DNA from 3 places in the Pseudoalteromonas sp. 2CM32C genome. Region 1 is predicted to be linked to each of the others. Evidence: predicted binding sites of a transcription regulator. Region 1 holds the regulator's gene; each other region holds the start of a gene.
What was found. Region 1 encodes FliA, which starts transcription of late flagellar genes. Its sites were predicted from a motif close to CTAAAGNTNNNNNNNNNNNNGCCGATA; they were not measured.
Positions count from the first base shown of each region.

Region 2: MTF67_RS11650 (DUF3530 family protein) is a predicted target of FliA. The motif match lies at 1,250-1,276, and genes of this name have one in related genera.
Region 3: pomA (flagellar motor protein PomA) is a predicted target of FliA. The motif match lies at 1,318-1,344, and genes of this name have one in related genera.

Region 1 is NZ_JALNTI010000001.1:166,224-168,548, reverse strand. Features, by position in the region: gene MTF67_RS00795 (MinD/ParA family protein) at 1-748, shown strand, start outside; gene MTF67_RS00790 (RNA polymerase sigma factor FliA) at 775-1,485, shown strand; gene cheY (chemotaxis response regulator CheY) at 1,525-1,908, shown strand; gene MTF67_RS00780 (protein phosphatase CheZ) at 1,927-2,325, shown strand, end outside.
Region 2 is NZ_JALNTI010000005.1:196,859-199,183, reverse strand. Features, by position in the region: gene rapA (RNA polymerase-associated protein RapA) at 1-379, shown strand, start outside; gene rluA (bifunctional tRNA pseudouridine(32) synthase/23S rRNA pseudouridine(746) synthase RluA) at 573-1,226, shown strand; gene MTF67_RS11650 (DUF3530 family protein) at 1,346-2,251, shown strand; gene djlA (co-chaperone DjlA) at 2,234-2,325, opposite strand, start outside.
Region 3 is NZ_JALNTI010000012.1:100,328-102,652, reverse strand. Features, by position in the region: gene MTF67_RS17120 (flagellar motor protein MotB) at 1-487, opposite strand, end outside; gene pomA (flagellar motor protein PomA) at 490-1,257, opposite strand; gene MTF67_RS17110 (exodeoxyribonuclease VII small subunit) at 1,552-1,794, shown strand; gene ispA ((2E,6E)-farnesyl diphosphate synthase) at 1,797-2,325, shown strand, end outside.

The DNA.
Region 1 (2,325 bases):
AAATGTTTCTCTGAATACTGCAATTGCATTAGGCCAGCAAGGTAACAGAGTGTTGGTTCTTGATGCCGATTTAGGCTTAGCAAACTGTGACGTTATGCTAGGACTACGTGTTGAACGTAACTTATCACATGTTTTATCTGGTGAATGTGAACTTGATGAAATTTTAGTTGAAGGCCCCGCAGGTATAAAGATTGTACCCGCAACGTCAGGCTCTCAAAGTATGGTTGAATTGTCGCCTTCAGAGCACGCGGGACTTATACGGGCTTTTAGTGAATTAAATACAGAATTTGATATTTTAATTGTCGACACAGCCGCAGGTATTTCAGACATGGTGCTGAGTTTTTCTCGCGCGGCACAAGACGTCATGGTTGTTGTATGCGACGAGCCCACATCGATTACAGATGCTTACGCGCTCATTAAAGTGTTGAGTCGCGAGCATGGTGTATACAAATTTAAAATTGTTGCAAATATGGTCCGTAGTATGCGTGAAGGGCAAGAGTTATTTGCTAAACTTTCCAAAGTGACCGATCGTTTTTTAGATGTATCAATGGACCTGGTCGCAACGGTTCCCTACGACGAAAATATGCGCAAAGCAACGCGTCGCCAAAAAGTTATTGTAGAGCTTTTTCCTAATTCGCCGGCGGCACTTGCGTTTCAAGCTTTAGCAACAAAAGCAGTTAAATGGCCAATACCTAATCAACCATCAGGTCATCTGGAGTTTTTCATAGAGAAACTAGTAAACGGCTAATTATGACAACATTGGTGAATAAAGTTATGGGATATCAATCAGCACAAAATTTAAATGTGATTGTTGAAAAACATGCATCACTTGTCAAAAAAGTGGCATGTCATCTTATAGCGCGTTTACCAGCCAGCGTGCAGCTGGACGATTTAATACAATCAGGAATGATAGGTCTGATTGAAGCATCTAAAAGTTTTGATGCAACCAAAGGGGCTAGCTTTGAAACTTTTGCGGGGATTCGTATTCGTGGGGCAATGCTTGACGAGATGCGACGTGGCGATTGGGCACCCCGTTCAGTGCATCGTAAAAGCCGTTTGGTGGCCGAAACAATTGCTTTTTTAGAAAAAAGCTTAAACCGTGAGCCGACAGATATAGAAGTTGCTGAAAAACTTGAAATTTCGTTAAATGAGTACCATCATATCTTAAACGATGTAAATGCAAGTAAAGTACTCGGTATTGAAGACCTTGGTGTTGATGAAGATGCCATCAGTCCAGTGGGCCAAGATTTAGCGCTAGACAAACCGTTTAATAATGTTAAAAATGAGCGGTTTAACGAGTCTTTATTAGGTGCAATAAAATCTTTACCAGAACGTGATGCAATGGTGCTGTCTTTGTACTATAACGATGAAATGAATTTAAAAGAAATAGGGCATATACTCGATGTAAGTGAATCGCGTGTAAGTCAAATACATGGTCAGGCGATGATTAAGCTTAAAGCTAAAATCAATGACTGGATAAATTAGTAGTAAGTAAACAAGGTTAAGACCTCACTGGGGGATGTTTTGGATAAAAACATGAAAATTCTGGTTGTTGACGATTTTTCAACAATGAGACGTATTATTAAAAATCTGTTGCGTGACTTAGGTTTCACTAATGTTCAAGAAGCAGACGATGGGTCAACCGCTTTGCCAATGCTACAAAATCAAGTATTTGATTTTGTTGTTACCGATTGGAATATGCCAGGAATGCAGGGTATAGACCTACTAAGAGCAATACGTGCGGATGATAAGCTTAAACACATTCCAGTATTGATGGTAACGGCTGAAGCTAAAAAAGAACAAATTATAGCGGCAGCACAGGCAGGTGTTAATGGTTATATCGTTAAGCCATTTACTGCTGGAACACTCAAAACTAAATTAGAAAAAGTATTTGAACGTTTAGGCTAATGATAGGGGGAGAGGCTTATGTCAGCACTTGCTGCGCCTCAAATAACTTTAGAACAAGCTCGTCAGCTCGTTGTTTTTCTAGAAAACGGTGAGCAAGACAAAGCCAATCAGTTAATTTTAGATACCGCTTCTAAGGAGCAATCTGAAATATTTGCTGAGGTTGGAAAGTTAACCCGTCAATTGCATGAAGCTTTAAAAAGCTTTGAGCTAGACACTCGCTTATCTGACTTAACTACCGATGCTATTCCAGATGCAAAAAAACGGCTCAATTATGTTATAGAAATGACAGAAAATGCCGCGAATAAAACAATGGATGCTGTTGAGGCTAGCCTACCAATTGCTCAACAGTTGGCAGACGAAATATCTCATATCAAACCGACATGGGATCGCCTAATGAATCGAGAGATTGAGTTAGGG
Region 2 (2,325 bases), on a different contig from region 1:
TATATTGCTTGATAAAGCCAGTAATAACTTAGGCGAAAACGTCGCATTTGACGGGTTTAACCAACAGCTTTCAGCCGTTGGTCGTCAAACAGCAAGTAAACTTGCGGGTGCGCTACAAAGCGCAATTCACCCTATGATCACAACTGCAAAAGACATGGCACAAGAAAAACTCGACGTTATTCGTGCACAGTCGCTAGCTAAAATGCAAACGTCTCTTAGCGAAGAACAAGAACGATTAAGCGCTCTTAAGCAAATTAACCCTAATATTCGCCAAGAAGAAATTACCTTTTACGATAAGCAACGCACCGAGCTAACTGCACACATTGAAAAGGCGCAGTTACAACTAGATGCAATTCGCTTAATCGTGGTTTCTCACTAGGATTTTGGGCTTTTAGTTGTTAGTAAAAATTGCAAACAACAGCAGCTAAGTAAAGCGTGGTATTTATACCGCGCTTTTTTATATTCAAAAAAGTATATAAATTAGAAGCCTTCGTACAGGCTATCAATGTTTTCCTTGAGCCTTTGCCCTTGCTACCCTAAAATAGCGTCCTTCAAAATCATTAAGGTCGGCCGTGTTAGTTAATTACAATCCCCCAATGAACCCGTATTTAACCATACTTTTTCAAGACGACGACTTACTCATTGTTAATAAACCCAGCGAATTATTGACAGTACCGGGTAAAGATCCTAAGCATGCCGACAGCTTAATTAACCGCGTTAATCGCGTGTTTCCAACCGCACGAATTGTTCATCGTCTTGATATGGCAACGTCTGGCATACTCTGCCTTGCTATGAATAAAGCTGCACACCGACATTTAAGCATGCAATTTCAAGATCGCGAAACCGCTAAGCGTTATATAGCTCGCGTTTTTGGTAAGCTTGAACAAGACAATGGCTCGGTTGATTTACCCCTTATTTGCGACTGGCCTAATCGCCCAAAGCAAATGGTAGATCATGAAAATGGCAAGCCATCACTCACTCATTTCAAAGTACTTGAACGAGAGGAAAACGCCACACGCGTAGAGCTCACTCCAATTACGGGGCGTTCACATCAATTGCGCGTACACATGCTAAGCCTTGGCCACCCTATTTTAGGTGACCGACTCTATGCTCATAAAGAGGCACTTGCAGCCGCACCGCGTTTACAACTTCACGCACAAATGTTGCAACTAAAACACCCAGTCACCGAACAAGTAATGACCTTTGAAGCAGAACCCGAGTTTTAATGGGCTCAATTACTTAGGAAAAATTAAACTTTTAAACAAGCATGCCGATACCTAACTAATGACGACTGGTTGAGCGTGTTATGGTGTTTTTGCGATTATTTAAAAAGGTTCTGTGTTACATGGCGTTTAGCTGTGTAGCCCTTTTAGCACTCTGTACAACGGCTGCAGAACATATTGCCCCACCTTCTTTATCAAGTATTGAAAATAGCGATATTAAACGCCTTTTACCTACCGACGAAGTAAAAACAATGCTAGCAGGTGAAACTGAATTTTTAAGTTTACGTAGTGAATACATGAGCGCTGATTTTAGAGGGATTGTATTACTTATTCCCGATTGGCAATCAACCCCTACCAACAATGCTGGAATGAGTTACTTACGCAAAGAGCTTAACAATTTAGGCTACACCACCTATGCGATAACCACCCCTGATATTGATTGGCAAGCGAGTAAAATAGCTGAGCCTGCTGCAGAAACAGCACCAAGTGCCGCCACTGAAACAGAGAGTCAAGCCAACAGTGAGTCAGAGCAGCCTAATGCTTCAAGTAAAAATGAAGCGCCTCATCATGTGGATGCCATTGAAGCCATCAGCGACGAAATACTCGATAACTACAAACTAAATTTACTTGCTCGCTACAAAGCGCTTTACCAAACCGCGATGCAAGAACCCACAAATATCGTTGTGATTGCGCAAGGCACCAGCGCAGGGGTGTTAACTGAGTACTATGCAGACTTTCCACAAGAGCGTATTGATGCGTTTATTAGTGTAAGTAGCTATCTGCCCAATGCAAAACGCAATAAAAGCTTAAGCCAAACAACGTCTCTTGTTACGCCTGCACTTTTAGATATTTATTACGCCAGCGACAACCGTGATATTTTAATTAGCTTAAAAAATCGCCAGCGCTGGGTTAACCGAAACGCTAAGTTTGACTACCGCCAGCGCCAGTTATTTGGGCTTCGTGATCAACCTCAACAACATGCTCGGCTAACAAAAGAAATAGACGGCTTTTTACGCCGCCTTTTTTAAATACTCATAGGCTGCTTGAATGTCTTGGCTTTTTTTAACCGCCAATTCCATCATATGTTTTGGTAAACCTTGCG
Region 3 (2,325 bases), on a different contig from region 1:
GCCTTTCTAACTGCTGTGCTATTTTTTTAACTAGCTCATTTGTTTGCTCTTGATCTGCAGCGGATATTGCTTGTTCTGATGATTGCTCTTGTGAGGTACTTCTAGATTCACCACCACGTTTATCGCCTCGCTGTTCTTGCCTGCCGCCCGCTGAACTTTCATCACCAGCCTGAAATTCTAGCATTTGTTGTGTCATTTCAACGGTTTGCTGTTGAATAGTTTCAATGGGTGTAGGCTCTGGTTTACCTGGGGTAAATTCCATAGCGATAACCGATGTCCCTTTTGGGATATCTTTAACTTCAATTTTATTTTGCACACCAAAAGCAAACTTCATAGAACCTGCAATTTGCTTGAATTTAAGTACATCCATTTCTGAGAATGCCAATAAGAGTACAAAAAAGCACATTAATAGCGACATTAAATCAGCAAATGTACCCATCCAAGCAGGCAAACCGGGGGGTGGGCATTTGCACTCTTCATCAGACATGGTTACTCCTCGGTATCAACTTTACGTTTAGACTCAGCCAAGTAGTTTTTCAAAATACCTTCAATAACTTTGGGGTTTTGACCATCTTGAATTCCTAAAATAGCATCAAGAATCAAACGCTGATTCATCGCTTCTTCGTCTTTACGCAGCTCAAGTTTTACCTGAATCGGAATTGCTACTACATTCGCCAAAAATGCACCATACAAAGTGGTCAATAGTGCCACAGCCATTGCAGGTCCAATAGCTTTGGGGTCGTCCATGTTTGATAACATGGCAACTAGGCCTATCAATGTACCAATCATTCCCATTGCTGGAGCTATGTCGGCAAGTGCTTTAAATAAGCCAGCGCCTAGTTCATGACGGGTGGTGGTTAGGGAAATATCTTTTTGAAGTGTAGCGCGCACAACATCTGCGTCATGACCGTCAACAAGCATGTCAACGCCTTTACGCATAAATGGGTTTGGGATTTCAGCTTCTTCGAGTGCTAAAAAGCCACCTTTACGAGCAGAATCCGCAAGCTCTACTGCTTTTTCTATTAACTCTTCGGGCGACTCAATTTTAAACATGAATGCCTTACCAACCACCTTACCTATCCCTAAAAACTGAGACATAGTGAAGTTTGATAAAACAATAAACAGCGAGCCACCAAATACAATTACACTTGAAGGCGCATCGGCAAACATGCCCATTTCACCGCTACTACTCATAAACATAGACATGACAATTAAGCCTATTGCGCCTAGGATCCCTATTATGGTTGCTAAATCCACATTTCCTCCAGAGATTTCATGTTTAAATGCCTTATCATAAACTTTTTATTATTAACTGCTTATCGGCAACATACTGAATTGCTTAAGTCATTTTTGTAAATAAACATAAAAGTTATATTTATTATTTTATATCAAGTTAGGCGCACTGCCTAATTATCGAGTTTTCCTGACTAATAACACTGATTAACACGCGATTAATCGCGCTAAATGTAAAAAACTCATATCATCCTTTGACCTAGTTTAGCATTCCCCCTAAAATTGGCTCCTAAATTTATCATGTAAGCTGAAATAAAGATGGCGACTAAAAAACCTGAAAACTTAAGTTTCGAAAAAGCACTAGAAGAATTATCAACAATTGTTAGTGAAATGGAACAAGGTGATTTATCGCTTGAACAATCATTAAAGCAGTTCGAGCGTGGTATTGCACTCGCTGGTGCGTCATCTGAAAAACTACAGCAAGCAGAACAAAAAGTATCTATTTTAATGGGCAATAGCGAAAAGTCAGCACTTACAAACTTTAATAATGATATGGAATAGTTGTGAGCATAAAAGACTATATTGAACGTGCTCAAATAGATGTAGCTACTACACTCAATAGCTACTTTGAACAACCGCTCGATAGCGATAAAACAATAAAAGAAGCCACTCATTACAGCTTATTTAATGGTGGAAAAAGGCTGCGCCCTTTTTTGGTGTACGCTGTTGGTGAAATGCTAGGCGCTAAAAAAAGTGACTTAGACATTTTGGCTGCAGCCATAGAATGCATTCATAGTTATTCATTAGTACATGACGACCTACCAGCTATGGATGATGACGATTTACGCCGCGGCTACCCCACTTGCCATATTGTGTATGGCGAAGCGCAAGCCATTTTAGCGGGTGATGCATTACAAACTCTCGCCTTTGAACTTATAGCCACACATAACTTTAATTGCTCAGCGCAATCACAAGTAAAAATGATTGCTGCACTTGCACATGCATCAGGTATTGAAGGGATGGTGGCAGGACAAGGTTTAGACATTGCCGCAACTGACAAAGTTGTTTCTGTACAAGAGCTTGAGCGCATCC